Regions from separate parts of the Metabacillus sp. 22489 genome, predicted to be linked through region 2. Evidence: riboswitches for the same ligand, from Rfam matches in the RefSeq annotation. Region 2 holds a riboswitch; the other holds the start of a gene.
The links. A riboswitch is a leader RNA that binds a small molecule or an ion and turns the genes downstream of it on or off. The one in region 2 is predicted to bind glycine.

Region 1 (15,470 bases), on a different contig from region 2:
GATAAATTTAAAACATCTTCATAATAAAATCATACTGATAGTTGGAAAAATCGTAAACATACGCGAACTAACTAGTTTTTTATAACAAAGGTAGTTATTTGTTTCATTTGTGTAACACAGTGTATCATTGTGATAAACTAAATATGCAAGGTGATTTACAGCAATTGCGTAAGGAGAGTTTAACCTATGTTTTCCAATGAAATCATTGCTTCATTCAATGAGCTAGAAACCTCTTTATATAACTACATTATCCAAAACAGTGAAAAGGTCGCATATATGAGAATTCGCGAGCTAGCAGATGAAACACATGTCTCAACTGCGACGATTTTACGTTTCTGTCGCAAAGTAAATTGCGAAGGATTTACCGAATTTAAAGTTAAGCTTAAAATGCATGTCCAGGAAAATAAAAAGCCAATGATAAAAAGCTCCTCACATTCATTCCTGGAGTTTTTCGAACGGACAATAAATGGGGATATCGAAGCGAAGATGAAAAAAGCTGCAAGCATTGTTACAAAAGCGGATAATGTCATCTTTATCGGTATTGGTAGTTCAGGAATATTAGCTGAATACGGGGCGAGATATTTCTCAAGCTTAGGGAAATTTTCAATGTACATTAAGGACCCACACTTTCCTATACACTCAAAGCTCATGTTTAATAGTGTAACAATTGCATTATCTGTTTCAGGAGAAAACCCATTTACTGTAACACATCTTCATCAGCTGAAACAGGAAGGCAGTAAAATAATAAGCATTACAAATAATAAATTATCTACAATTGCAAAAATATCTGACCTTAACATTCCTTATTATGTAACAGAAGAATATTTAGAAGAGACAAATATCACGACACAGGTACCTGTTGTTTATATATTGGAATCGATTGCGAGAGAAATTTATCGACTCCAGCAAGAAGAAGAGTTATAGAATAAACTCTTTTTCGTATTGCGATCATCTTTAATCATGCCAACATGTCTTTTGAGTAGCAAGATGCGCTAACTTACCTGCATTTTTCCTTTTTATCTTCTTTTAACTCTTTAATGAATAGGACTGTAATTATCATGCAAAATATAAAATTTGCTTCTAACCAGCAAAAAGCTGAAATAAAAAGAAATCTAGAATTCATTAACATAGAAACTGAAAAAATAAAAGAATATGTGAATTTGGAGCTGTTCTCTTTTGAGCAATTAGAAGAAGCCCAAATTGGCTATCTGATTACTCCAGATGGACATTCACTCATATCAGTTGAAGTGGACTCATGGGATACAAATTGGATTGTTATTGGGTATGAAACAATGTGCGGGGATCCTCTTATTATCGAATTAAATGAGAAGGACTACCCTGTATCTACATTAATCCACGGAATTGGCAGCTGGAATGGCGGAAATTTCCTTGCAGATTCACTAGAGAATTTCCTAGCAATTATGAAAGAAATAAATTGTTTCCTTACTGAAAAGCAAGTACGAGAAGGAAATCAAACGATAAAAATGAAAGAATTGATAGCCTTGATAAATGTGATAGTTGAACATAATAGATTTACTGACTTTGATATATGGAAATCTTTGTTGAGTCCGTTATTCATGCTAGCTGAAGAATACGAGAAAGCTTTAGAATCGAATATAGCGGAACTGAAAAAACAAGGGAAGAGAATTTCAGAAATCGCCACCCAACTTAAAATACCGCCTAAAGATGTGTATATGTATATGAAGAAAATTTCACAATAAACGAAAGGTGTAACGCATGGACAATAAGTATTCATGCGTTTTATACCATAAATAGCCTCATTTTCTGCTGCAGTTAGAAACAAAATAAGACAATAATTCTCTATTGACTAGCCACTTCTGAACAATCAATATCCTTCAGATACTAGGAACCAGAATACATAAACAAAATTACGAAGAAATACGAACAATCCTCATCATCATTCTATAAGTTCTGTAATAAAAAGAGAAAACGAGTGAAACGATAAAAGAGAGGAATTTTATGACTGTTAATTAATCGAGGAGAAAAAATGAAGCATTTTTTTAATGATCTTCTTAATAAGCAAGTATTCTTTAAGTATGGTTTTTATTTGTTACTTTTTATGAGCATCGTATTAAATATTTTGATATTGCCAATCATGTCATTTGATAGTGAACTTTATATATTTTTTATATTATCCGTTATTTTTTTAGGGATTGGCTATTACGAAAAACCAATTTGGGTTTTATTATTAGGGACAGCAATTGTTGTTACGGTTCGTTTTTTCCTCATCGCAGAACCATTCTCAGGTCCTATTACTTATATCATTCATTTAATAACATATTTTTTAATCACCTTTATTTCAACAGGGTTAATGAGAAATTATCAGCGGATAAAAAGCGGAAACATTGAATTGGTAACTGCGCTGGCTAATGCGCTTGATTCACGGGACTCCTTAACCGCCAATCATTCCCAGAATGTTGCGCGTCTCTCTCTTGAAATCGCAAAGGAAATGAACCTACCGAGACATCTATATGACGTCATACTCGAGGGTGGGCTGCTACACGATATAGGAAAAATTGGAGTTCCTGAGCATATTTTAATAAAGCAGGGGAAATTAACTGACGAAGAATATACTTTAATTAAAGAACACCCGGTAATTGGCTATAACATTATTAAGCATATTTCGAATTTTGATAAAAATGGCATATTAAATATTGTGTTATATCATCACGAAAGGTATGACGGGAAAGGATATCCAAAAGGGTTAAAGGGTGAGGACATTCCTTTAGTTGCAAGAATCGTTGCCCTTGCTGATACATTTGATGCGATGACATCAAAGCGAGTGTATAGGGATAAGCTTGATTTAGACTATGCAGTTCAGGAAATTCATAAACATCGAGGTACACAATTTGACCCAAACGTTGTTGATGCATTTCTTAAATTATATAAGCGAAAAATGAATGGATTAGACCTAAAGTAAACTCATACACCTTACCTTTAGGTCTAGCATTTCATTCATCTGACAAACTTTATCATACAATTCGTAAAATTAGTATGGTGATAAGCAAAATCAATTCCTTTCTTTTCCCTTAATGATTTTGAAACATACTTTGTTTGATAAGTAATAAAAAATTCATCAGTAAAAGGATAGGGTTTTATCTTTATTTCAGATTGATTTTTCCATTCGGCAACAAATTTTTCACCATTAATGCTTGGGTTAAATCCATCGACAAACCATGGGTATTCATCAGATTTGGTGGCACCGGGTTCATTTAGACATATGTAAAGAGATAAAGCATCCGCTAACTGTAATAATTGAAAGTGACGATTAACTGCTTCCTTATTGGGATAATTTAATTGCTTGTTTAATCTCTCCTGTCTATTTCTCTCATGCTCGATAAACTGTATGCATTCCTGTTGACGAGAATCACGAATATCAACAAAGGAGGAAAAATGAATACTACACAGTAAACCGGCATATTGGTTGATCATCTCCACCTCATCAATCCCTTTTGTATACATTACAAGCTTAGGTGATAAAGGGTAATCCATAAACGAATATGGGACATGCTTCTGATCATTCCATATCGGTGTTTGATCTAGACAAATCCATGCTCGATCATGCTCTCTTATAGCAATATAGGCCTCATCCCGATAATCGTTACTTAAAAATAAATCTTCAGAAAAGTGTCTTGCAATTTCCTCTGACATCAATGCATGATCATGCTGGGCTGTCATATGAAAAGAGCTTATTGTTTCACGGACAATCATGATATCACCTCCAATGTTCACACTCTTAAAAAATAATTTTCGCTATATAGGTAGCTGCGCAAAAAGCAGAAGTGGCCAGCACGATAATTCCGATCGTTCTTTCCTTATTTTTTAATAATCGTATTCCTAAAATTACTAATAAAAGTGTAGATGCTATTTGGTTTAACGGAATTAAATACTTATCATACGCTTGATTAAATAACGAAAATAACGAAACAGCTAATATAAAGGTAGCAAAAACAATTAAGAAATATTTCACTTTATCCTCCTGTTCTACAAATCTATATTGTAATATTCTCCAATAACCAAAATATACCTTTTTAAAATAAAAAGCCTTGCCTCTAAAAAAGAAGCAAAGCAACCATTATTAAATTTCTAGTGAGCATGCCCCTGAATCATAGCTTTCCGCAATAACAAAACGATGTTCATCTGTATAATCAATATAAATATCGTCTTGTAAATACCGCTTTGTGAAATGATCGATACGAATTTTAATGCCTGCTACCTCAAACAATAAGTCATTTCTTCTCGCCTCATCAAAAATGAGGGAAAATTTCACTGATAATCCACAGCCTCCACCCATCGTTGCATCAATACGTGGGAATTTCCCCTTTTCTAGTTCTACAGATTTTAATCGTTCCACTGCTTCTTTACTAAATGTTATGAACAATCTATACCACCTACTTTCACTGATAAAGGTTGTTCAATGTCCTTTTTATAACGGACAATCGGCTTCCTGGCAGCTTGAACCTCATCTAAGCGACCGATCGAGGTAGTATTAGGGGCATTTAAAACAATGTCCGGATTTTCTTCTACTTCTTTCGCAATTTGAATCATTGCTTCGGCAAAAGCATCTAACGTTTCCTTCGATTCTGTTTCTGTCGGCTCAATCATCAAACATTCCTCTACATTTAGAGGAAAATAGATCGTTGGTGGGTGGTATCCAAAATCAAGCAGTCGTTTCGCCATATCTAACGTCCTTACGCCAAGCTTCTTCTGCTTACTTCCTGATAAAACAAATTCATGCTTACATATCTCGGAATATGGCGAATCAAAATATGGTACAAGCTTTTTCTGAAGATAATTAGCATGTAAGACAGCACTTTCAGAAACGTGACGAAGTCCTTCATGTCCCATTGTCCGAATATAAGTGTAAGCACGTACAAGAATACCGAAATTTCCATAATAGCCCTTCACTCTTCCGATTGATAACGGATGATTATCATTCAATGTCAGCTTATCCCCTGCTTTTTCGATTCGTGGCACTGGTAAAAACGGGATCAGCTTCGTTTTCACTCCAACAGGTCCTGCTCCTGGACCACCGCCGCCATGAGGTGTTGTAAAGGTTTTATGAAGATTTAAATGAACGATGTCAAAGCCCATAATCCCTGGTGTTGTTTTTCCTAAAATTGCATTCGCATTTGCGCCATCGTAATAAAGCAGTCCGCCGACATCATGGACAATTGCAGCAATTTCGCGAATTTCTTTTTCAAATAAGCCTAACGTATTAGGATTTGTTAACATTAATGCTGCCGTTTCCCTATCAACATGCTTTTTTAATTCAGTTAAATCAACTAATCCATTTTCATTCGATGGAATTGTGATCGTTTGAAAGCCTGCAACTGTAGCACTTGCGGGGTTTGTTCCATGTGCCGAATCCGGAACAAGGACCTTTGTTCTTTTTTCTCCCTTCTCTGCAAAATAGGCCTTTACCATCATTAACCCAGTCCATTCCCCTTGTGCACCTGCAGAAGGCTGTAATGTTACAGCATCCATTCCTGTAATAACAGCTAAATCCTCCTGTAATTCATACATAAGCTCTAGAGCACCTTGAACAGTTTCTTCAGATTGGTATGGATGAATTCGCGAGAAGCCCTCGAGTCTTGCGATATCCTCATTTATTTTAGGATTGTATTTCATCGTACATGACCCAAGTGGATAAAAGCCTGTATCAATCCCGTGGTTTTTTCGCGAAAGAGCAGTATAATGGCGAACAAGCTGAAGCTCTGACACTTGAGGAAGCTCAGCAGGTATGTCTCGTATCAAATGCTTTGGCAGCTTTTCTTCTAAAGCTACCTTAGGAACATCTCCTTCTGGCAGACTTGCACCAACACGACCTTGGCGACTTATTTCGAAAATAAGACTGTTGTAATCAACCATGTGCAATTGCCTCCAATGCATTGATAAATTGATCGATTTCTTCCTTTGTTCTTTGTTCAGTTACAGCGATTAACATTTGATTACTTCCTAAATCATATCCACCAATGAAACCTTTCTTAAGAAGTTTTGAGTTAATCTCCTTAATTGACAATGGAAGCTCTACAACAAATTCATTAAAGAATGGTGCTTGATTCTTTATGTGAAAACCTTTTTCAATGAGCTGTTTTGCCATGTAATCCGCCTTTTCGAAGTTTAACTGTGCCATTTGGCGAATCCCGTACTTTCCAAGTGCACTCATACAAATAGCAGAAGCAAGAGCGTTTAATGCTTGATTTGAACAAATATTTGATGAGGCTTTGTCACGACGTATATGCTGTTCCCGTGCCTGTAGCGTTAGGACAAATCCTCGTTTTCCCTTATCATCGACGGTTTGCCCGACAATTCTTCCTGGGATTTTCCGCATTAACTTTTTCGTTACAGCAAAATAGCCACAATGTGGGCCACCAAAGGACATCGAAATCCCTAACGGCTGCATATCTCCAACAACAATATCTGCTCCAAGCTTCCCTGGTGCTTGTAAAACCGCCAATGCTAAAGGATTCGCACTAACGATGAAAAGCGCTCCATTCTCCTCTGCGATTTTCTTCACTTTTGTTAAATCCTCAATTGAACCAAAAAAGTTCGGATATTGAATCATAATCGCAGCTGTATTCGAATCGGCTAGATTCGTTAAATTCTCTAAATCCGTTACATCGTTGTTTAGCTTCACTTCCTCAACAAGATATTCTTGTCCTGCTGCAACTGTTTTTACTATTGAAAGAGATTCTGGGTGAACTGCCTTTGAAACAAGAACCTTTTGCCGCTTTGTTGTAGCAACGGCAAGTGATGCAGCTTCAGCAAGAGAGGTAAATCCATCATACATAGAGGAATTGGCAACATCCATACCTGTTAATTCACAAACCATTGTTTGAAATTCAAATATCGCCTGTAGCTCCCCCTGGCTAATTTCTGGCTGGTATGGAGTATAGGCTGTATAAAATTCGGAGCGGGAAATCAGATGGTTCACAACACTTGGAATATAATGATCATACGTTCCTGCACCAAGAAAAATCGGATAATGATTTGCATGTTTGTTTTTAGCTGCAAGCTGATACATTTTCTTAGCAAGCTGTGGTTCAGGGATAGCATTCGGAATAGCCAACGGTTCATTTAAACGGATTTCAGGTGGGATATCAGCAAATAAATCATCAATCGTTTGAACATTTAAAAACGCAAGCATTTCTTCTTGATCCTGCTTCGTATCAGGAAGATATCGGTACGTATTTCCCATATATTCTCTCTCCTTCAAACGTTTCTCTTTTTATAAAAAGGGGTTTTCACAACAATTGCATCGAGGAATTTGTTGCGAATTTGTACTTTAAGCTTTGTCCCCACTTCTGCATATTCAGATGGTATAAGGGCTAAACCAAGATTTTTCTTTAGCGTTGGTGAAAATGTCCCTGATGTGATAAATCCAATTTCCCCATCTTCTGAATACACTTTATATCCATGACGAGGAATTGCTCTTTCAGTCACTTCTATCCCGACCAATTTTCGTTTTCCCTTTTTAATCAAAAGTGGTTCTTTACCAATGAATGGGCAATTTTTATTCAGTTTAACTGCAAAGCCAATTCCTGCTTCAAGAGGAGTAATTTCATTTGACAGCTCCCTTCCATATAACGGAAGACATGCCTCAAAGCGAAGCGTATCACGTGCTCCAAGTCCACATGGCTTCAACCCTTCCTCCTTACCAACTGCTAGAAGCTTCTCCCAAAGAGCTTTCGCCTTGTTCGCACCTAAATAAAGTTCAAAGCCATCCTCACCTGTATAGCCGGTACGGGAAATGAGAACATCTGAAATACCTGCGATGGTGACAGATTGTGCGAAGCGAAAAGGTGCAAGCTTTATTAAATCCAACTCAGTTACCTTTTGTAAAATCCCTATTGCTTTAGGTCCTTGTATCGCAAGCAACGCAACCTCATCAGAAATATTTTGCAGTGTAATATCACCGCTTGCATGCTCCTTAAGCCATGTATAGTCCTTTTCGAGATTAGCTGCGTTAACGACGAGCAAATATTTTTGATTGGCTAACCTATATACTAATAAGTCATCAATCGTTCCACCGTCGTGATCGCACATTGCGGTATATTGAGCTTGATTAATTTGAAGCTTTGTTACATCATTTGTGACCAAACGATTCAAAAAGCTTTCAGCATCCTTTCCTTCGATAAGAATTTCCCCCATATGTGAAACATCAAATAAGCCTGCTTCATTTCGAACTGCTTCATGTTCAGCTAATATACTAGAAAACTGTACTGGTAATGCCCAGCCACCAAAATCTATAACCTTTGTTTTTTCACCATATTGTTTATAAAAATCATAAAGTGGTGTTCGTTTCAATGCTCGCTCTTTCATCTTCCATCCACCTCCTACTATTATCTAGCCATACAAAAAAGGACAGAAAAAGGTAGTAATCGCTACCTTCTCTGTCCTTTTACCTGAAAGTTTGCCCTGTTTGAACAACAGGTCCCCTTTGGTGGCATGTCAACCTCATCATGCTCTCTCCAGAGCTACGTCCAATTATGGTTCTTTTACCTGAGAGATTTGCTCATAAGGCTGTTTTTATGAGCTTGCTCCTTCGGCGGCATTTATTATGCTCTCTCCCATAATCATCATCCGCTTCATATTTATTAAGTTTAAAGTATAAGACTCCGCTTTCCTATACAATGAATCTGTTAGATTATGCTACACATTATTTTTCAGTTCTCTTTCCATTATTCTATTCAGGTCACTTACAATACATGATTTTTCTTTAAAATGTCATGTTACATTTTTCAGGTTGAGCATATATTTCCCATGAAATTTTCTGCGAGTAGCCTCGTCAACGATATTATTGTTCTTCTTTTGCCCTATCTAACACATGTTGAATAAATGGTGCTTTTGCCTCTGTATATGCGACTCGATTAAATCGATATTTATTAGCTAAAGCTCTCTTAATCCTTTCATATTCCTTCCGGACATTTGAATGCTTTCTCAAATAATCGCGAAACAATAGCTGCTCATGCCATGATTCACTATCCATCTGGTAAACATGTAAATGATGGGTCCCTGCCCTCCATTGTCCTTTACGAAAAAAACGTCTATGAGGGAAATTGTTATGCTCGACAAATTCATATTGTAATTTCTTTAGTGGCTCGATCATATAAGCAGTATTATCAAGATGATTTACAGCAACTGCAATATCTAAGACAGGTTTAGCTGCTAAGCCAATAATTGAAGTACTTCCTATATGCTCGATATCAACGATGGCATTTGCGAGGATACTTTGGATGTTTTGTTTTTCCTGTTCAAATTGAATCGCCCAATTTGGGTCGTAGTCTTTAATGATTACTTGCTCCATAGCTTAGCTCCTTCTTAGCTATATAAAGAATTTTTAGATGAATGAAAATGCTTATTAATTTTTCACTTACTCATTACCTATTATCCATTTTTTATTTTTAAGTAACTTTTTTTTGCTAAATTTCTTATATTGTGCATAAATGAAATTTGGAATAAAATAAGTTATTCATTTATTAACCTTTTTTCCAACACTATTTTCCGTAGTCCCTTTTTATCAATATATGTATCAATTACATCAAAGCCATTTTTAATATTCAATATTAGCATGCTTCTCCATTTATTCATTGTCTTCGTTTGAACATAAGTGTAGCCATTTTCTTTAATCCATTGATGCTGCATTTCCATTAATCTTGTGCCAATTCCATGTTTTTGGTACTTAGGAGCTACTCCACCTAACCAGCTATAAAAAGTATCAGCTTTTAGCTCATAGCCAATTTTATATCCGATAATTTCTTCATCAATTTGTGCAACAATGACTAATAACTTTGACTTATCTTCCATTTTCTTTTGTAAATCATCTGATGAGCCAAAGATAACTTTATGTAATCGCAACAACTTCGTTAACCTTAGCGAATCTGGTATCCCGTTATAAATAATATAGTCAATTTTCATATTGTACTTGCCCTTCCAAGTAAAATTAATCAAAAAACTCCATATGTGGCATTTCCTGCTTATAATAAGCTAATCTATCTTGTAATGTGCCTGTATGAAATTCAAATTTATGACCATCAGGATCCGTAAAGTAAATTGACTTTTTATCTCTTTCATCTCTTGAACGTCCTGATAAAATGTTTACATGCAAGTCTTTTAATCTCTTAGCAACTTCCTCAAAATCTGCTTCATCTATGGAAAATGCTATATGTGTATAGGATTCATTCATTTCCTTTCGAGGAATATCCTTTTCTTCATTTAATGCAAGCCAAATACCATTCAGATCAAAATATGCTGTACTTCTTCCTTTTACTAATAACTTTGCGTTGAAGACTGTTTTGTAAAACTCTATTGATTTTTCTAAATCTGAAACTGAAAATAAGAAATGATTAAGTCCTTTTATGAACACAATTATCCCTCCATACAGATTATTTCTTTTAACAGTATTTCTATTATAAATTCTCATCGATAAACGTAATTGTTTTTTTATTATGTACGAAATGGACAATATGCTCTTTTATATTTGGGTAGAGAATGATATGTTCCAATTCATCTAGTGGAATCCATTTAACATCTGTTTGATTTTGATCGGGGTTTTCAGGCATTTTCGGTGTAGAACCAGCTTTTAATTTACATTCAAACATTAAGCCTACCTGGTGGGTTTCACCATACTTATATGCATTTATCTGTGGTGCATATTCATAGGCAAACGCTAATTCTCCTACTTCAACATCAATTGATGCTTCCTCCTGTGCCTCTCTACATACAGCTTCTTTCACTGTTTCATTAGGTTCAACTCCACCAGCTGGCAAATTATAATGTAAGCCATTCGCATCGAGAAATTCAATTAATAGAATAGAATTGTTTTCGATAATCAATGCACCTGCACGTACTCTTATATGGTAAGCCATTTCATTTCTCCCTACCCTCTGTCTTTATTTCCCTTCCACTTAAGTGCCTTAGCAACGAGTTCATTTACAAATTCTTCTTTTCCCTTCTGGTATTGATGTGTGTCATGCTGATACTTTTGTGCTAAATCACATTTTAAAGCACCATATGCCTTTGCATCTTTAGGATGCTGAAGCAGGTATTCCTTAAACAGTAAATGCTTCCTAATATTTTCGTGGCCGATTTGATACATATGAACATGATGTGTTCTATTACTTAGCCCTTTTGTAAAATATCTCCTCCCAGGTATGCCATTTTCACCTCTAGGTTTATAACCGAGTGAGCCCATTTTCTCATTATAGCTATCTATTTTCTCAATCTGTGAAACTACTACTAGTAGGTCAATAATAGGTTTGGCATAACCAACTGAAGGGATGGCTGTACTTCCAATATGATAAATATTAAGCACATTCTTCTCAAGTAAAGGACGAAGAATGGCTGCTTCCTTTTCATATAAGACTTCCCATTCACTTGTCCATGGAAGAATTTCCGTTTTTCTCAAAGCGTGCTATCCCCTTTCTTTTTTATTCCTTAATTGGTAATGGATTAATTTTGTATGTATGTTAACTACTATTTAGCTTTTTTAAGGAGATTCAAGTTGTTTTAATCACTCGTTCCACCAAGGTCTATTTCTTCAATTATATATTCCCCATTTTCTCCTTCAGACTTATATTAAATGAACTACTCATCTATTCAACAGGTAAACATTAAATCCTCTATCTTTACACAATTCTCTAATTTTATTGATTCTAAGTCGATTCATAAAAAAAGAAACCTAAATTCGGTTTCTAGCAAAAAGATAAATCTATTTCTCCTTTTTTATTGCATAGATTAAAAGCGATATCGAAAGCACCAACAAAACTCCTGTTAAGATATATTCAAGCACCATAATCCCTCCTATGTTGTTTAAGTCATATATATGAATGGTGCAAAGGGTTAAGATTCTCACCTAGTTTAAGAGAATATACCTATTATAACGCTCCTAGTTAAAGAATTTTGATTTGACAATGATGAAAATATGTCACTTTTTTGAATTTTAATGTACTTCATAGTTTTAGTTTTCCCTCTATTATTTTGATGTTTTATGAAAAGAAGGAAAAAGCTAGATAATCAAGGAATAATATAATGCATATAATTTGGAAGGGGGTTTAACAATGAAAGAAAGGTTAATGAGAGTAGGAACTTCCTATATTCCTGTAACGAATGTTGAGCTATCATCCGCATGGTATGTAAATAAACTAGGTGCAAGGTTAAACTATAAGGATGATGACAAGGCGATTTTAAACCTCGCAAATCAAAGCTTTTTTCTAGTAAAATCACAAAATAATCAATGTTCTAATTTCATAGATATGTATGGTGAGGAATGGTTTTCATTAACATTTGAGGTGAACGGATTAGCTGCTTTAGAAGAAATACATAGAGACTTTATCACAAATGAGGTCCGAGTTGGAGCAATTGAAAACAGAGGACATGCTGGTAGAAATTTTGTTTTTTACGATATAGACGGTAATAAATTCGATGTCTGGAGCGAACTTAGTCCTCGCTTTAAAGAGAAATATGATGTATAGGAGTAACAAGAATATGTGGAATTTATCAAAGGAAATTATAGAATCGTACAGAAAATACAATCTTTTACCTATTCATGAAACTGACCAGGATTGGGAAACTGCCCTAAGAGATGCAAAGGAAGAAGGCGAGGATCTTATTGGGCAATTAAAAGAAGAACTTGAAGATGTAAAAGAGGAATTGTTAGACGTCTTACCAAGTCGTTTTATTCAGTACGTAGAAAACGGCACATTAAATCAACCAACATTGCAAAAAACGGTACGTGAAGATTATTTACAATGGATGCAAACAAAGGAAAAGGAATTTGAAGAAATATTAGATGCTGCAAATGCACAAACACAGGAAGCAGTTACGTATTTACCTGCTGAGGTTCAAAATATTTTTGAAGAAAGTTTGCATGATTCTACGATCGAGAGAATTGAACGTACGAATCATACCCTTCATTTATACATTAATACGGATGGTGGATTTTCATCGAAGTCACTAATTCACTTCATTTTTCAGGATGTTCTAGACGAAGTCAGTGATGAAACGCTTCAGGTTGGGCAATGGCTTATATACAATGAGTTAAAGAAAACAGAGGATGGATTTGCATTCCGAGTATTATTTGATTGTCCTGATGCGGAGTGGACGATCAAAATGAAGAATCTTGATGCTAAGTATTATTATCGACCGGTAACATATACAAGATTGAGTGATGAAGGAGCCTTAGATGAACTATCGTTTGCTGAATATGTTGGACAGTTAAATCGAAAGCATCACTACTGGTTGATAACACCTCATTTAACTTGTGAAATTAGGTCATTTTCTGAAAATATACATTTAGAAAACGGGAAGCTTGAATTTAGAGAAAATGAATTCGTAGTTACAAATGGGAAAAGTAGCTTTGTGTATCAGTTAGACGAATACAATCCTGTTCATTTTATCTACACGGACGTTTATGAAGATCCATATGGGCATTTGAATGAACAAGTACCCACCGATAAAATCGAAGCAGCTATCTTTAGTGATGAGTTAGAATTGCAAGTACGTGCATGGAATACACTTTATGCAAATGCCGAAGAACTTGCAGACATCATCAATCAAGTATTATGGAAAATGACGATTACCGAAGAAAATGAAATGATGCTTCATGCCTATACTAGTCATTTTTATAAAGAAGGGATATTGACAGAGCCAAATATCAAGAAATATCGCACATTTCTTAATTCTTGATTCTAAAAGGAATATGCTACTAATGAAATAAGAGGCTATCCCCAAGGGTTTAACCTTTTTAGATAGCCTCTTTGATACACCAAAAATTCCATTTGTCGATTTTATTTCACTTTGGTCTTTCAATTGTAAAGATCTCGCCAATTTTCGCGTAATCATTTCCCGCTAAACGGCTTATAGCACTTAAGCCAATTGGATCAATTCGCCCTTGTTCATAAATGTCTTCATCGATATGATATTGAACAATCCTGCCTATAATTAAATCACAGCTAGGTGTTTCGTTTCCTCCTAATTGCAGGGAATTCTCCAAAATACATTCCATTCGTACTTTTGCTTCTTTAACCCCTGGAATTGATAGTTTCTTACTAGTAATTGGCGTCAAGTTTGCTAGCTCGATTTCACTTTGTTCCGGTGGTAGAATTGCTGCTGTTTTATTTACTTTTTCAACATTTGTGTCATCGACAATATGAACAACAAATTCTTTTGTAGCAAATATATTTCTTGCCGTATCCTTTTGTTTCCCTTCTTTTCTCTGAATCGATAATGAAATCATTGGCGGATTTGCTGAGACAATTGAAAAATAGCTGAAAGGAGCACCATTTAATATCCCTTCCTTTGACATCGATGTAACAAAGGCAATTGGCCTAGGAATGATGCTTCCTATTAAAAGCTTGTAATTTTCTCTTTCGCTATTTTGCATCGGATCAATCGAAAGCATGTGCTTAACTCCTTTCTAGTAATTAATCTAATTCTCTTACTTCAAATGGGAGGAGCATTTGTTTTAGCTCTTCACGGTGTGGCTCATATTGTGGCGGAAGCATCAATTTTTCTCCCATTGTTTCTTCTGATTCATCATGGGCAAATCCTGGTGGGTCTGTAGCAATTTCAAATAAGATTTCACCATGCTCTCGAAAATATATCGCATTAAAATAGTTCCGATCCTGAACTGGGGTTACATGATATCCATTTCCTTCAACATACATTTTCCAATCGAGCTGGTCATCATCATCATTTGCCCGCCACGCAATATGATGAACGGTTCCGACTCCCATTTGCCCACTGCCAATTGTCGTTAATTTTACATCGATTATATTTCCGATATTTGCAGTTGAACGGTATCTGACAAAGTCACCTTCAATTCCAACCTTCTCAAGCCCCATAATCGTTTCTAACAATTCAGCTGTTTTTTCTGGTTGTTTTGATAATAAAGTTGCACCACCAAAGCCTTTGATCGCAACATCTGCACTCACTTCACCAAATGTCCAGTCGCTTTTTTCTCCTGCTTCCCTTTCGACTATTTCTAAATGAAGACCATGTGGATCATCAAATTCTAAATATATCTCTCCAAAACGGTCAATTTTACTAAATGGAATCTTAAATTTTTCTAATCTAGCTTCCCAAAATGTCATTGCCCCTACAGGAACAACGTAGGAGGTTACCCCAACCTGCCCATCTCCAATAACACCTTGGCGTGCACCAGCCCAAGGAAAAAAGGTAATAATTGTCCCTGGCTTCCCTGACTCATTTCCAAAATATAAATGATAGGTACCAGGGTCATCAAAGTTTACAGTTTGCTTGACTAATCGGAGGCCTAATATCCCTGCGTAAAAGTCTACATTTTCTTGAGGATGACCAACAATTGCTGTGATATGGTGTATACCCAATGTTTTTTTCATATAAGTTTACTCCTTCATTTTTTACTCTTATAAGCCTTTGTTTATTATTCCTACACAAACGTAACAAATTCATTAACTGGCTTACGA
Region 2 (15,470 bases):
TCTTTTACTGGAGCAAGCATGGGGAGAACTTCCAAATGATAAAGTGATTTATGACGAGAGCTTTTTGATATTAGATATTTCAATTTATTAAATGATGTTGAACGGATGAAAAAATGGGTAGATAAAATATTTGTTGCAGATCCTGAAAGAGGAGATACTGGAACGAGAATTATGGGCTGGTAAAGTAGCTTATGAATTAGGAGATTTATCTAAAGCTAGAGATTATTTGGATACTGCTAATAAGAAATCAAGAGGTAGATGCTTTAGTGCAAAAATAGAAAGTATCTAAAATTTTTTAAAGGATAAATAATAACCCAATAATTTACGATTATAAGGTTATAAATAAATTTTCATGGATAAAAATGCTCTTTACTGACTTGTATTATCGCCAAATGCTTATCAAGAGTACTCAAATACTTTTGAGCGTTTTTTGGTTTGGGTTATGAAAATTAAATTAGAAGTTTGTTACATGAGGATACTATTGATGCAGGAATAGTTTTTACTGATGATGATGAATAATTATGAAAGAATTAGTATGCAACGCATTCCCAGATGATTTTCCAAGTGATGAAGTTACATTTGATTCTGTAATTGTTGAGTAGTTATTAGTCCTTGATTGGCTTAATGCCTTTCAAGGTTTTTTACTTAGGTTTAGATTAAATCGGCTAATATTTGCGTGAGACAATACGAAAATGATTTGTTTGAGATTTGAGAGCTCATGATGGTTGTAGACAGACTTGAAAATACTATAAAGAAGCAACGAGAATGCTAAGTTAGCATGCGAGATGGAATGATTGTCATTGTATTATAAAATTGTTGCTTGAAAAAGTTGTACAACTCTTAAATCTTAAACTGTATACCATGCTAAATAAATCACATTTAATTTTTATTAAATACCATGCTAAATAAATCACATTTAATTTTTATTAAATACCATGTATAATAATTCATATAAACGGACGTAAGAAGTAATCTTATAAGTTGAAAGAAGTGTTTAAGTGAGTTTATATTTTGCTTATGTAATGGTAGGTCTGGCTATTGCAATGCCAATCGGAGCCATTACAATTGAGATGACGAAACAAGGTTTGAAAAATGGTTTTATGCATGGGTGGGCAGTAGGGTTTGGTGGAATGACAATCGATTTGATTCTAATCTTTGCCCTGTATTTTGGTTTAGCCAATATATTGGCAATTCCCTATATACAAATGCCATTATGGATTGTCGGAGCTATCTTTTTATTTTTTCTTGCCTATGATTCTATAAAAAATGCGGATAAGGATATTGCGATAGCAGGAGAAAGAGTCAATAAATCACTTTTTAAAACATATCGTAATGGCTTGCTTGTCGCTGTTTCTCCGGGAAATTTAGTTTTTTGGATTTCCGTGTTTGGAACGGTTTTATCAAATTCATATGCAGGCAGCGAATCTAGCAGTTTCATCATTGTCGCAATGGGGATTATTACTGGTATTTTATTACATGATATTGGTTTGTTAACAATCGTTTCCATCACGAGAAAAATCATGAACCGTCATATGATCAAAATGACATCTATCCTTGCTGGAATCTTATTATTTGGATTCGGGTTCTACTTTTTATATGAATTTTACATAGGGATTCAAGCATTTTTGTGATTTACCTAAAGAAAAAATAAGTGGTGCAGTTCCATTCTAATAGGAGAAAAGTAAATACATATTTTCTATAAAAAGACAAAAGACAGGTGTTAAGGCATCTGTCTTTTGTCTTTTATATTGTTCAACAAAAATGCGTGCAACACATTCCGCATTCCAAAGGTATTACATTGAGTAAGGGGATAAATGACATTTTTTTACAATCATGATATTAATTATATGTAGGTAACAGTTTACGACTGTCGAAATTCAATGTGTAAAACGAAAGCAGGTTTGTTCAACAAAAGGTCCCAGAAAATCAAACTAAAATCAAGAAATTAATGATTTGTACTACAAACTAATTCCCAAAGTGGAGGACTATTATGCAAATAAAAACCGTTAATCAGAATAATATTGAAATTGCTGTTATAAGCAGTAGTGAGATACTAATAAAAGATGTTCAGTCGGCATTGGATTTTATGGCGACAGTAGCGTATGAAACTGGCTGTAACCGAATCATTTTGAATAAATCGGCAATAAGTGAGGATTTTTTCCAGTTGAGCACGAAGCTTGCAGGGGAAATCTTACAAAAGTTTATCAACACTAAACCTAATTTTTCAATTGCCTGCTTTTCATCTGGATAGAAAAATATATCGTTTCCATTATTACTCTCATAGCTACCTTTCATTTCTCGAACCAAGTCAATTACCGTTATATAAATATTAGAGAAAATGAAAGGAAACTCTATTTAAAGAGCCTCCACTATTCTTGTTCAACTAACACTCCATTAACTAAGTACAATTCTAGATATATATAATTATGTTCTTTAGAAAGGGTGGGATCTAAATAAATGGGAAAAGGAAGAGCATGAGTGAACGATGAAAAAATAGTTTTATGTATCCCTGGATTATGGAAGGATAGAAGTGAATTAATTGAAGCGGTCGCTAGAAAAAGTGATGGGTTTATATTGGCAGGAAATTACATAAGCAAGCTTAAGGAAGATACAGATAGTTTTTTTGAAGTGGAGCTGGATGGTTATAATGAACAATTAGCAGAAGCTTTCGAAATAGCAGGAAACGGAACTTTTTCAAAAAAGGAACTTAGTACATTAAAGAAACATTCCTTAACGATATACTTAATTGGAGAAGGCGGTTCGTTTCACCAGATAACAAAAATTGTAGAAGTTGCCTATGCTCTATTAAAGGCTGGTGGACTTGGTGTTAAGGTTGAATCTTCAGGAGTGGCTAATACGATAGAAAAATGGTCTAAAGTAAATAATGCAAACGACATGGTGGAATTATTCGAGTGCTTTGTAAGTGTAGTTGAAGATACAGATTTTTATTACTCATGTGGTATGCACTGTTTCGGGCTACCGGATGTTATTGCTTTTAAAAATCAAGTATCTCCATCCTATGCACAGGAACTAATGCAGATTTTTTGTTTGTATAGTCTTATAGAAAATCCAAATTTAATAGATGGTTCAACATTCAGCATTGATGAGAACAGCCCAAGTTTTATTTTGCGACAAACATCATGTAGACATTTCCCAGAGGACGACTTATTCCATAATAAGTATGGCATTTGGGCTTTGGTGAAAAAAGACTAATAGTTTATTATTTTCCATTGAGGAGCTAAAACTCAATAATGATGCTCCATTATTAAGAAATCCAGAATATGAAGGGACAGTCCCCATTTTGGAAGTGGGACTTGGAAGTGGGGACTGTCCCTGATTTTCTTATTTTATTAAATTCTCTCCCATCATTTCTCCAATCACCTGATCAACACAAGCTTCAATCGCCTCCACCTGTGTTTTCATGTGCTGTACCGTATCACCAATGGTTTCCCCGTGAATCGGAATAGCCAAAACAAGTAATTTGCTATTTTTCCGTTTAACAGAGATTCCTTTCTTTTTAGCAAGCTCATACAGCCTCTCACCAAATTCAGTCTTATTATCTAAAAACCTCTGATATTCAGAGTGGTTTTGGATTTTTTTATGCGGTACGTAAGGGTATGTTTCAAAACGAATTCCGATTTCGTTTACGCTATTATTTCGGTTGTCTAGCATATTGATATAGGTGTCGATATGGACATTAAAGGTTTTGGATAGCCCTGCCTCATGGAATGATTCATTGCTTGTCCAATTTGTTTTCGTAATTAAAAACAGGAAGTTATTTCGACCTGCTCCTCCGACTTCACCCCATCTTAAAAGGAGATCCTTATTAGCAGAAAAGGCATCATATAAAATGGCCTGCCAGCATATTTTACGCTGCATTCCGTCCATTTTTAGATTTGTTTCTAAGCTTTCGAGCGGCTTTTCGATTGGACGATAGAAGATTGCTAGCTTCTCTTGAAAATCATTAAATAGTAAACGAAGCTTTTCATCATTTACATGCCAGCTGTCCTTTAAGAAAATTTGATAGTTTAAAAAGATAAATTGAGAGTTTTTTGGTTGGGCTGTTGTATCCAATGCTAAGAAAATAAAATGAAATTCGATTTTCTCTAAGGGCATTTTATATCTTTTGGCAATCCGGGCTCTTGCCTCCGAAGACTCATAACGGTTTGTTTGTTCATGTCCTTCAGCTGCACCCATTTTATTTTCGATTATGATTAGCTTCATTCTATCACCAGAAGAAGCGCGGATAACAATATCAGGAGTTCCGATCGTTTTACCTAGTCCTACACGTGTTTTTACATCAAAGGAAAAACCCTCTTCAAGCTTGATTCCAGCTTCATGTAAGAACCGAGTTGTAAACGGAGGTGAATCCTTGAAACAAGTCACAAGAAAGTCTGAAATCGTATCCTCTCGATAAAAAATATTTAATGCATCAAATGTGTTCATTCATTACTCCCCCTATAAATATGGACGATTCTTCTGTTTCAATTTTTAAAAAATGAAAAAATGTCCCTGTTTTAACGCTCCTTTTTCTTCATTTCTCACTATATAACATATGAGATAACATTTCTATGAAGAAAGGGTAGTGATGAAAATGGCAAAATATCGTATGGTATGGACAAGTTTTTGGGACAATCCGATCGTATTAGAAGAAATGACTCCTGAGGATAAGTATTTCTATCTTTATCTCCTAACAGGTCCACGTACAACACAAACTGGTATTTATCAGATAACGAAAAAACAAATTGCGTTTGAATTAGGATACTCAATTGATAGTGTTCAACTGTTAATGGAACGATTCATTCATCATCACAAGCTCATTCGCTACAATCCTGAAACAAGAGAGCTGGCAATTAAAAACTGGGGCAAAGAAAACCTACATAAATGCGGGAAGGCTGTGATGGAGTGCATCATGAAGGAATTAAAGGATGTTAAGGATACCTCGCTTATTCAATATGTGGCAGAATCAATAGAAAAAGAAGAAGTTCGCCATCTCTATGAATCGTTTTGTGAGCCTGAAGAATCTCATAACGATGAGGACAACCAAAATGAAGAAAATATCTTTGGAGCGTCAGAATGTGAAGAGACTGATGAGGCTTCTTTGCAGCATTTTACGATACGTGGGGAAAAAGAAAAACAAAAAGAAAATAAAAAAGAAAAACAACAAAAAAAAGAAAAACAAAAAGCACCTGCCCCAACTATAGAGGAGGAGCAGGATTTAGATACCACTCCAAGCGTAGTGGTTCAAGGACATACCGAACAAACAGATGATGTGAAGGAAATTATTGAGTTTTGGGACAATAATGGTTTTGGTTTTTCAAACCTAAATGCAAAAGAGCGGTTGTTGTTGTGGTTAACTAATTCTAGCTTTTTACAGCCTAAAAATGTGATTTTAAAGGCGATGGAAATAGCCTGTGCTAATAATAAGCGAAGGCTGAACTATGTTGCTGGGATCCTTAGGAACTGGGAGAATGAGTCGTTGCTGACTGTTGATGAAATTGAAGCATATGATTATCAACAGCATCGTCAAACAAGTGAATCCTTTTCTGCGGGAAGAGATGTTCCAAGTGGATTTGTGCTTGATATTACAGCTGGTGAAGAGGAATAAGTATGCCCTTTTTTCTAAAGTGTGAGGAAAGACTTTTTAAGTTCATCTATAATGCTAGGAATACTAGTGATAAAATAGTCCTATAATTCTGGCAGAATGTATAAATTAAATTTATTTTTATAGAATTAGATTGTTTATGCATTTTGCTTGGAGCCTTGCAAATTCCATAAACAGAAATACGAGGTTTCTTTTGTTGCTTATGAGGGGGAAATAGACATGTTAAATTTAAAAAAAGTACTAGATTCACTGTCAAAAAAGAGGCCAATTTTTCATGCGGAGGCTGATTTTCAGCAATCATTAGCATGGGAAATTCGCGAGCATTATCCAGAGAGTCAAATTCGCCTAGAAACAAAAGTGTTTGGGGCGGACAGAAAGGTGTATTTGGATATTTTATGTGTTTATCAAGGTCGCAAATATGCGATCGAGCTAAAATATAAAACACTTTCCTATAATTGCACAATTAATGATGAGGAATTTGCATTAAATAACCAGGGAGCACAGGATAATGGGAGATATGATGTGTTAAAGGATGTGCAACGGTTAGAGGAAATGATCGCTGCTGGTGTTGCAGATGAAGGGGTTCTCATTTTTCTTACAAACGACAAGTCCTATTATGCAATGCCTACGCAAGAAATTACGACAGTTGATCGGAATTTTCGCATTCATGAGGGAATGACGGTTAACGGTGGTCTGTTTTGGGCTGAGGAGACAGGAAAAGGGACAATGAAGGGCAGGGAAAAACCTATTCATCTTAAAGGAAGGTATGTAATGAACTGGGAGACTTACAGCCTTCTTGACAACAGTAGTAAAGGTGAATTTCGCGGCCTGATGCTTCAGGTATATAAACAGGATTCTCATCATAAGGCAAAGCTTGAGTATCCATCATGGTTTCAATCGTTCTCTACAAAGGGAGAGATCCCGCTCTCTCAAAGAGACTTAATTGAAAAAATAGCAAATCATTTGCATGAGATTGGCTACAATGTTCAAATAAACCGCGAAATTGGTAAGGACAAAATTGATTTATGGGCGGTAAAGGACACGAAAGTGATGGCGATTGAAGTGAGGTATAAAACAGCACTTCTGCAAACAATCTATGGAGATAGCGAAATGCATTTAAAGAAACAAGGTGCACAGGATATTTCCCGGTATGATTACATAAACGACATTGGGAAGTTGGAACGAGTGGTTCAAGGTAGACCAGATGTCAAAGGCTACGCGCTTCTCATCACAAATGACCATTTATACTGGCAGCAACCAAAAAGACAAAATCCCGTCGATGAGGCATTTCATATCCATGATGGACATGTTGTTGCAGGAGTATGCTCTTGGAAGGAAGAAGCATCTCAAGGAACCACTTCAGGACGAGAAGAACCGATATCTCTCACGCATTCCTATAAAATGAACTGGCAGCCATATCTTCAGCTTGGTGAAAAGAAAAATGAGCTATTTCAGGCGTTGTTAGTTGAGGTCAGATAGGAGAGGTAATGTTAATTTTCCAATATGGTGCAAGAGAGCCATTCCCTTCTTCTTGACAAGCGATGTATGTAGGATTAAAATTATAAATTATTTGAAAATAGTTTTACTGCAAATAAAACGAAATAATTACCAGCTATGAATGCTATGGATAAAACTATAGCAGGAGCAGCTTCTGGAGAGACCGCAGTTTTGCGGCGCCGAAGGGTTCACTATCTCAGGCGAAAGGACAGAAGAGTATCGAATTTCTATTTGTTATTTGGCTAAGTTAGCATAACAAATATTATTTAGTATTCTTATGACCAAGAGATTTGGAGGACTTCCGATCTCTTTTTTTGAGGGGTTTTTTGCTCATTTTTTAAGAAATGGGCTTGGCTGGTTTTAAGGAGGAGTTAGATTTGGCACAACAAGAATTAAAGAGGGATTTAGCGAATCGCCATGTGCAGCTCATAGCAATTGGAGGCACGATTGGTACGGGTTTATTCTTAGGTTCGGGTAAGGCGATACAATTAGCTGGACCATCGATTATCTTTGCTTATTTAATCATCGGGATCGCGGTATTTTTCATTATGAGGGCACTAGGAGAGCTTTTGTTGTCTAAAGCTGGCTATCAATCGTTTACAGATATTGCTGAAGACTATCTTGGACCTCGAGCAGCGTTTGTCACAGGGTGGACGTATTGGTTTTGCTGGATCATGATCGCGATGGCAGACATTATTGCCGTTGGTGTGTATGTCCGCTATTGGTTTGATGTTCCCCAATGGATACCTGCAATTATCTGTTTATTGATTTTATTAGGCTTTAATCTTTTAACGGTAAAGCTTTTTGGAGAGTTAGAGTTTTGGTTTGCGCTTATAAAGGTCATCACAATTCTCTTTCTCATTGCTGTTGGTGTTGTTTTACTCGTGATCGGATTTAAGACTGATGCAGGGACAGTGACGATTCAGAACCTTTGGGAGCATGGCGGAATTTTTCCAAATGGTATTTCGGGCTTCTTGCTTTCATTCCAAATGGTGCTGTTTGCCTTTGTTGGTGTGGAGCTAGTCGGTGTAACGGCAGCAGAAACAGCAAATCCAAAGAAAAATATTCCATCAGCAATTAATAAGATTCCTTTACGAATCCTATTTTTCTACATTGGGTCGATCATCATCCTATTATGTATTAACCCATGGACAGAGCTAAATGGAGCAGAAAGCCCGTTTGTAAAAACATTCAGCTTAGTTGGAATCCCAATTGCTGCGGGAATAATTAATTTCGTTGTTTTAACGTCAGCTGCTTCTGCCTGTAACAGCGGATTGTTCTCAACAAGTCGAATTTTATTTAATTTAAGCAAGACAGATCAAGCACCAGAAAATTTTAAAAAGCTTAATAAAAATCATGTTCCTGGTAACGCGTTATTGGTATCAACAATTGTCGTTTCAGTAGGAGCCCTTTTGAGCAAGCTTATTCCAGAGCAAGCCTTTGGAATCGTATCAACGATTAGCGCGATTTGCTTTATTTGGGTGTGGGGTGTTATTCTCATTTGTCATATAAAATATAAGAAAACGAGACCGGAATTACATGCAAAATCAACATTTAAAGCACCTTTTACCCCATTTATAAATTATGCGGTTTTAACGCTATTTGGCGTGATTTTGATTATTATGCTGTTTGCTAGTGAGACACGTCCGGCGTTGCTGCTCACACCTTTGTGGTTTGTTTTGTTGTATGTGATGTATTCATTAAGAAGGAAATCAATGTAAAACGGGTTTGGTTGATAAATAAAAAATAAATAGTAATATTACAATAAGTCCAATTCGCATAGGAATTGGGCTATTTTTTTGTGTGTAAAAATATAAAAGCAATAGTAGATACCTGTTATCAAAAGGTGAAGACTTATTGAAATAAAGCTACCCGTTCGTTGGAGAATAATATAGAGATGAAATTATTTCAGTAATGCTTTTCCTGTTAAAATTTCAAATAGCTCTGCTGAATCTTGCTTTTTTTAATTTCACATAGCCACCGCTATCCGTAACTAACTCTACATTTTCCCCATTTGAACTAATCCATAGTAAATATGAGGCTATATACCTTCACTACCATCGCCGTGATAACCCTTTGTTGAAGTATAGCATCTGTTTGTTTAAGTGAAGAAAATCACAAGGTAATTTATAATATGAAAAACATAATGACATTAATAAATACGATAGTTACAGCAAAACCCAATACAAACTTTTTAAATGTAGCTTGTATACTTCCGTTCTGTACACCTCTAAATACTAAAATGGATATTAATATGATGAGTAATATTATTAGAGTTGTCATTATTTCACCTCAATTCCCAATGGCTTAATACCTCGTACGATTACCTTTTAAAGTTCATTGCATTAATCGGCTTGCTTCATCAGTAAGTCCCATATTGTTCATCGTATCAATTACGATCTTATACAGTTCGTGGTTGTCTTGCAGGATATAATAAAGCTGAAGGTCTCTGAATAAGGCAAGTCTTGAGGCAAATGGTGCTGAATTTATATATTCCTGTAATAGCTTTAAATCAGGGTCTGTGTCTTTATAGAGCGGGAACGGGCTGTGCTTTTCGTGTTGAAGGAGAGGTTCAGTGACGCCCAGTCCATCCATTGTTTGGATGCAAACATTTCTCTGACGTGCCAATCCGACATCCTGAACATAACGATACGGATTATCAATATGAGGTAACTGAAAATTCTCCAGCAAAAACCTTTGGACTCTTTCCCGAACTTGTTTTTCATTTTCAGTTGGTTGATACGGGGAGTTCGCCTCCTCTGTGGTCCATCGCTCTTTCGTTTCTAAATATTTCTCCTCACTTGAAAAATGATTATAGAACAATGCACTGTCAGTCAAATTAACTCTTAAAAATTCACGTAAATTCCTAGCAACGATACGAATTGGAGTGTCAAAATCCATTGGACTTACGCAAACAATAGGTGCAACCTCCAATTCAGTGACAGATCCATAATCAGTCAGAAATCCATAGTGTATACCATTCGCACCAATGTTACCAAATACAATGACATCACTTGGTGTGTTAAAATATCTAAAGTTCTCCAGAGAAAGGTAAAAATCAAGCCCCTTAAAAAAGTCCTCAGTGTCACCAAGATCATTTTGTAGGTCAATTAAACGTTGGAGTGTAGGCGGTACAACGTATTTACCAAAATTACTATCCATTAAATCACAACTCCTTGTACATTTTTTTGAAATATTACCTTGTTAACTAATGCAAATATAATTCCTTCTTCTTCAGAACCTCCCACTTTAGTTCAAAGAAAAGCATTTTAATTTGACCTTAGATGATTTAAGAAGGCAGAAGCCAAAAAAATGAAAGATAAGCCTGTACCTAGAGTATCAGGTTGGATTTTTAATAAAAATGGATTAACAATATGATTTATAATCGTAATGATTATTGCTAGTGTCACCAAGAAAATGTTTGTTCTCTTCAATCTCACTATGTTATTTTCCATCGAAACACCTCCGTTAAATTAGCAAACCTTATTTTTACATAGATTAAAGCTCATTTTTTATTGAACAATTCTGCCATGTTAATAAAGCAAATGGTTTGTATATGACTAAATTCGATTATTTTTCTTAATTGCCTTATATAAATACAAACTCAGCCAGCCACCAACTAAGGCAATTGGTACAGAGAATATTCTGTTCGGATTCCCCTCTTGAAGCCAATCAATGTTAAAAATAGGAACTACATATAAAAGAAATAGCAAAATCACAATCCCTGAAACTGCTCTAATAAGAAAATCTTTCATAAGATTAAATCACCAATCTCTACAATTTTCTTTTATTTTACCAAATTATAGTAATTCCTTGTATAAATATAATTGATTGAAGGTACCTTTAGTATTGTTTTTGAATTAACGCACCTCTTTGGGTAAAAACATAAGATAAATAAATTAAAAAAGTAGGGATACATAATGAAGGGTTTATATTCGATACTATTCCTCTGTTTTTTATTAATTGGAATTGTAAACTACAATGTTGATGCAACTACTTATGATGGAGTCGTAGAACTACCAAAAACAACTAATAATAATACTCAAGTAGATGAAGGTATACCTGTTAAAATTAACCTTACAGTTCGAGTGAAAAAAGGTAATATTTTAGAATTTGATTCCAATGTGTCATTAGTAAAGGAAATCGAAAAATTATCAGGTAGTACTTCACCCTATATAAGGATAACTAACTTAGATAATAATGAAGTTGTTTATTCGGATTTTAACAAAATTAATCAAGCAAATAATCAAGAGATCAAATTAAAACATACTTATCCATCTATTAAATCTATAAAATTAGATGCAGGTAGATATGAAATTTTTTATGAATATCGATTGGAGGTTAAACCAAGTAAAAAGGATGATCCATTTATTATAGAAAAAAGTGGTGGTATTCCTATAAGAGTAAAATAGAAAAGATCATTAGCAAAGATAAGCAGCATAGATACTCTATACAGTATTATTAAAATTGCTATTTTAAGAAGTTCAGTAAAAGCCCATCTCTTCCATATCAAAGGATAGGCTTTAATAATCACTACAACAATTTATTTCACTGTGCATATTCAAGTATTTGCACTTTTATTTGAATAAAATTGTGTCACTACTTGTTGTTGTAGCGCGCCCGTTAGCTTAAAAAATACACTTTTGTAATCTGGGAACCAACTCATGATAATTAATATAAAAATCTTTGATAGAGATGACTGCAAAGTAAGAAGAAACCTCTGAATTAACTAAAAGGCATTCATCATAAATTAAGCTAATACTCAATTCTTTTTTAGGTACGATTTTCTTTTGCGTTAGTGATTTTGCCAATTCTACATAAATCATTTCTACTTTTTCATCAATAGACCTTTCTACGGCAAAATGGCCTACAAAGCTATCCCACCATACTTTGTAGGATTTATAAATTTCATTAAAATTCTTAAAACTATTGGAATTACCCACGAATAAACTTTGGTAAAATAAATCCTTTTCTTCATAAAAGATTTTCTGATCGTTACGATGGTGGTCAGATATTCTTTGTGAAACGTTATCCCATAAATCTTTAAATTCTAATTCAAATTCTTCCTTAAAAACAAATTTAGATGGATAATACGGAAATCTTAATTTTTCTTTATTACAATTTTGATTGATGTAAATATTTTGGAGGTAAATCAAAAAGTTTAAAGTATAAGTTGCATCTGTTCTCATTAATAATGAATTTTCCATTGTACTTCCTCCTAACTGCCTATTGTAATCATTTCAATATGTATTACTAACCCGCACCTCGATATCTACTATTTGTTTTTCGGCTTAATTAAATAAATAAGCCTTAGATAAATAATCTAAGGCAAAAGCACGTACCATCTTTCGTTCACCTTGAAGTGCAGAAATTACCCTTCCTCGTTTTCCAAATAAATAAAACCACCATCAATCAAATTTTGTAAATACTCATCAAAGCTGTCGGCAACCACTTCATATTCATCAGGGTCGTGGATAAAGCGAATGATTTGACCGGATACACCTTTATCGGAAGGGTTGAAATCAATATAGAGTCTTGACGAACCGCCATTGTTCATACAGTCTGAAAAATGAAGATATTTCCCTGGGAGAAGTCCTTCCCGATTTATCTTAAGATCAACAGCTTCCTCGTCATCTTGATAGTCTAAAAGATAGGAGATGTCTTCTTCCTCTTTTGAACTTTCAAGCATTTGCTGTGTAGACAGTAAATAATATGGATATGTATCTTCTTCAACACCTGAGCCTAAAATACAAACGGCAATTTTGTTATCTCCATATTTCCGCCAATATGTACCATCGATATTTTCAAGTAGACAGATAAGTGATTCGGGGCAATTTGGATATTCTGCTCTTAGTGTAGCAATATCCTCTTTAGTAGCACCGCACGCTTTATTTAGTTCCTTGAGTTCATCTGTTGATAATGCTGATCTCAAGCCTTTTAAAAAATCGTTTATTAAATCCATATTTCTTCCTCCAAATAAAAATGTGAAATTTTTATGTTAGGCTATCTGTCTATTAGTACATCTTATTCATAGTTTCAGGCTCTAAAGGTTCACCTGATCTCATCAATAACATAATAGACCATAACAATAAAGCTGATAATAATAGGGCGCTCTGTAAGGAATTTTCAACTTGCTACGAAAGTAGAGTAATAATGATAGATTGGGATAGGAAAATGTTAATCCAATAATTCCAAAACAATTATTGGGTTAAAAATCAGATAAATACCTACGAGTGTTAATGCAAGTATAAAAACGATTATTACTTTACTTTTCATTTCCTTACACCCCATTTTTATTTAATCAACCTATAATCCATTTCAATTCTATTCTACCATAAAAATCCAATATTCTTTCTCTACTATTCTATAATTCGTTCAACACAAAAGGGCATTAATCCTTATTCGATTAATGCCCCATCTTGAAATCTCTTATTAAAAATCCTTGTTATAGCATAGTCATCCCGAAGTGAGTCATGTCTCGAGGTCATGAATCTGAAACAACTGCTTCCTTTTTTCGTTCTTTGACTTTTTGGGTACTAAGGATAAAACTAAGAATTGCTGCAATGCTACAAACATACGGAAGGGAAGGGTATCCCCATTTCGTTATGACATAACCACCAATCATTGAGCCAATCGTAATACCGATATACAAAGCCGTGTTATTCCACGCCATAACAATTCCTCGTTCGTTTGAATATTCGACCGCTAATCTTGCTTGGTATGATGTAAATCCTGCATATCCGACCAAAGCCCATAGGAACAAGAAGAAATAAATCCAATCACCAGATGAGAAGAATATCCCTAAACAAACGAGTATTAAAATCAAGAAAATGAGCGTAACCTTCGATATATTCCTTTCTCCAAATCGATCTGTTAACTGTCCACTGATAAGACTGCCTAACACAGCTCCGATACCATAAAAAGTAATAGCTAATGCGATTTGTGTTGCTGAAAATCGATTTTCATAATAAAGTGAGGCACCTAAGTATACATAAAGAGCATACATTGAAATCGCCCAAAAGGTTGTCACACTTACCGAGCCTAGTATTCTTAGCAGATTTCCTGCTAATAGATTCCTCGTTAAATCATTTTTAGAAGCATATTTCCACGTGTTGAAATTTACGATCGCCAATATAGCTCCTATCATAGCCATAACAACAAAAACTGAACGCCAACCTAGAAAATGCTCTAATAACGTACCGAATGGCGCTCCTGCCCAAAGAGCTGTTAAGTGCCCTGAAACAACAATTGAAAGCCATGTCCCTGTCCGATTTGCTGGTGCAATATCTCCAATGATTGCGTATATCAAAGGAGTAATGGAAGCAACGGATAAACCAGCTAAAATACGACTAACAATTAACCAAAAAAATGAAGGAGCAAAAGCAGTTAGTATGTTAGACATGACGAACAACAATAAGCCAAATGTAATCATTGCTCTCCGTCCATTTTTATCCGAAAGCCACCCAAAGAAAGGAGCGACCAAAGCATATGTGACCGCAAAAACTGTTACCATCCATCCAGTCATCGCTGAACTAACATTATAGGCTTCCGCAATGAACGGTAGTAACGGTGATACGACAAATAAGTCAATTCCCATTAAAAACAAAGTTATCCACCCGACACTTAAACATACCCACCCTCTGAACTTCATTACATCCCCCATTTACAATTATTGTTACATGTATATTCTTTAGAGGAATAAAAAGGGACTTTTGCTTAAGTAAACTACTTTTGATAAAAGTCACCTATTTAGCAGCTGACTTAAAATTACTATGAAAAAATGTGTTATTGAAAATAAATAATTATTCAACTATGTGCCAATCTTAAAAACCTTACTTGCATTTAATGATGATATTTTGTACTCTGTTATATTACTCAAAATTTAAAGAGAAGGTGGATATATGAACAGTTTAGAAAGAGCAGCCTTACGAAAGCAGCAAGCGATGGAAATATTAAATGAATTACAATTAATAGAGAAATGGAATGCAGTAGGGAACTGTTTTTATAGTCGGAGCAGCTGCTTATGATTTAATCGTAAAACCAGATATTGACTTGGAAACATTTTGTGAAGCGCCGAATCCTTCTGATATTATGAGTGAATTGTCATTGCTCACGCTAAATAAAAACGTAGTAGAACTTAAATATAGAGATTACACGGGTACAGATTTTAATGGTCATTATTTTAAACTGATTTATCAAGCAGGGGAAATCGAGTGGAATATTGATATGTGGTTGTTCTCAAATAAACGGAAGGGGGCACTTTCAAAAGAGTTAGTACCTTTTATGAAAGAAAATTTAACAGAAGATACAAGAAAAGCAATTTTAGATATTAAAGAAGCATTACTTCAGCTTAATGAAGAGTACTCAT

Region 1: it holds a riboswitch for glycine, as region 2 does, so the genes downstream of both, gcvT (glycine cleavage system aminomethyltransferase GcvT) here and ACTJJ9_RS16350 (amino acid permease) in region 2, are expected to answer to the same signal.

Annotation. Positions count from the first base shown of each region.
Region 1 covers NZ_JBQENT010000052.1:11,617-27,086, reverse strand. The annotation lists gene ACTJJ9_RS22620 (MurR/RpiR family transcriptional regulator) at 187-924, shown strand; gene ACTJJ9_RS22615 (SMI1/KNR4 family protein) at 1,059-1,721, shown strand; gene ACTJJ9_RS22610 (HD-GYP domain-containing protein) at 2,009-2,941, shown strand; gene ACTJJ9_RS22605 (DUF3891 family protein) at 2,977-3,732, opposite strand; gene ACTJJ9_RS22600 (hypothetical protein) at 3,758-3,991, opposite strand; gene ACTJJ9_RS22595 (iron-sulfur cluster biosynthesis family protein) at 4,100-4,402, opposite strand; gene gcvPB (aminomethyl-transferring glycine dehydrogenase subunit GcvPB) at 4,393-5,892, opposite strand; gene gcvPA (aminomethyl-transferring glycine dehydrogenase subunit GcvPA) at 5,885-7,222, opposite strand; gene gcvT (glycine cleavage system aminomethyltransferase GcvT) at 7,237-8,346, opposite strand; glycine riboswitch at 8,416-8,501, opposite strand; glycine riboswitch at 8,505-8,607, opposite strand; gene ACTJJ9_RS22575 (GrpB family protein) at 8,822-9,331, opposite strand; gene ACTJJ9_RS22570 (GNAT family N-acetyltransferase) at 9,493-9,942, opposite strand; gene fosM (FosM family fosfomycin resistance protein) at 9,968-10,390, opposite strand; gene ACTJJ9_RS22560 (NUDIX domain-containing protein) at 10,434-10,892, opposite strand; gene ACTJJ9_RS22555 (GrpB family protein) at 10,904-11,431, opposite strand; gene ACTJJ9_RS22550 (VOC family protein) at 12,084-12,497, shown strand; gene ACTJJ9_RS22545 (DUF4085 family protein) at 12,511-13,710, shown strand; gene ACTJJ9_RS22540 (flavin reductase family protein) at 13,817-14,425, opposite strand; gene ACTJJ9_RS22535 (ring-cleaving dioxygenase) at 14,448-15,383, opposite strand; gene ACTJJ9_RS22530 (nitroreductase family protein) at 15,434-15,470, opposite strand, start outside.
Region 2 covers NZ_JBQENT010000029.1:763-16,232, reverse strand. The annotation lists partial or broken gene ACTJJ9_RS16385 (hypothetical protein) at 1-306, shown strand, start outside; gene ACTJJ9_RS16380 (LysE family transporter) at 999-1,631, shown strand; partial or broken gene ACTJJ9_RS16375 (DUF4180 domain-containing protein) at 1,991-2,230, shown strand; gene ACTJJ9_RS16370 (DUF4261 domain-containing protein) at 2,479-3,213, shown strand; gene ACTJJ9_RS16365 (PD-(D/E)XK nuclease family protein) at 3,343-4,446, opposite strand; gene ACTJJ9_RS16360 (DnaD domain protein) at 4,595-5,608, shown strand; gene ACTJJ9_RS16355 (hypothetical protein) at 5,825-7,084, shown strand; glycine riboswitch at 7,247-7,324, shown strand; gene ACTJJ9_RS16350 (amino acid permease) at 7,480-8,823, shown strand; gene ACTJJ9_RS16345 (hypothetical protein) at 9,440-10,264, opposite strand; gene ACTJJ9_RS16340 (hypothetical protein) at 10,372-10,557, opposite strand; gene ACTJJ9_RS16335 (hypothetical protein) at 10,663-10,857, opposite strand; gene ACTJJ9_RS16330 (hypothetical protein) at 11,023-11,514, shown strand; gene ACTJJ9_RS16325 (hypothetical protein) at 11,731-12,309, opposite strand; gene ACTJJ9_RS16320 (SMI1/KNR4 family protein) at 12,474-13,064, opposite strand; gene ACTJJ9_RS16315 (MFS transporter) at 13,587-14,753, opposite strand; gene ACTJJ9_RS16310 (hypothetical protein) at 15,004-15,129, shown strand; gene ACTJJ9_RS16305 (hypothetical protein) at 15,155-15,470, shown strand, end outside.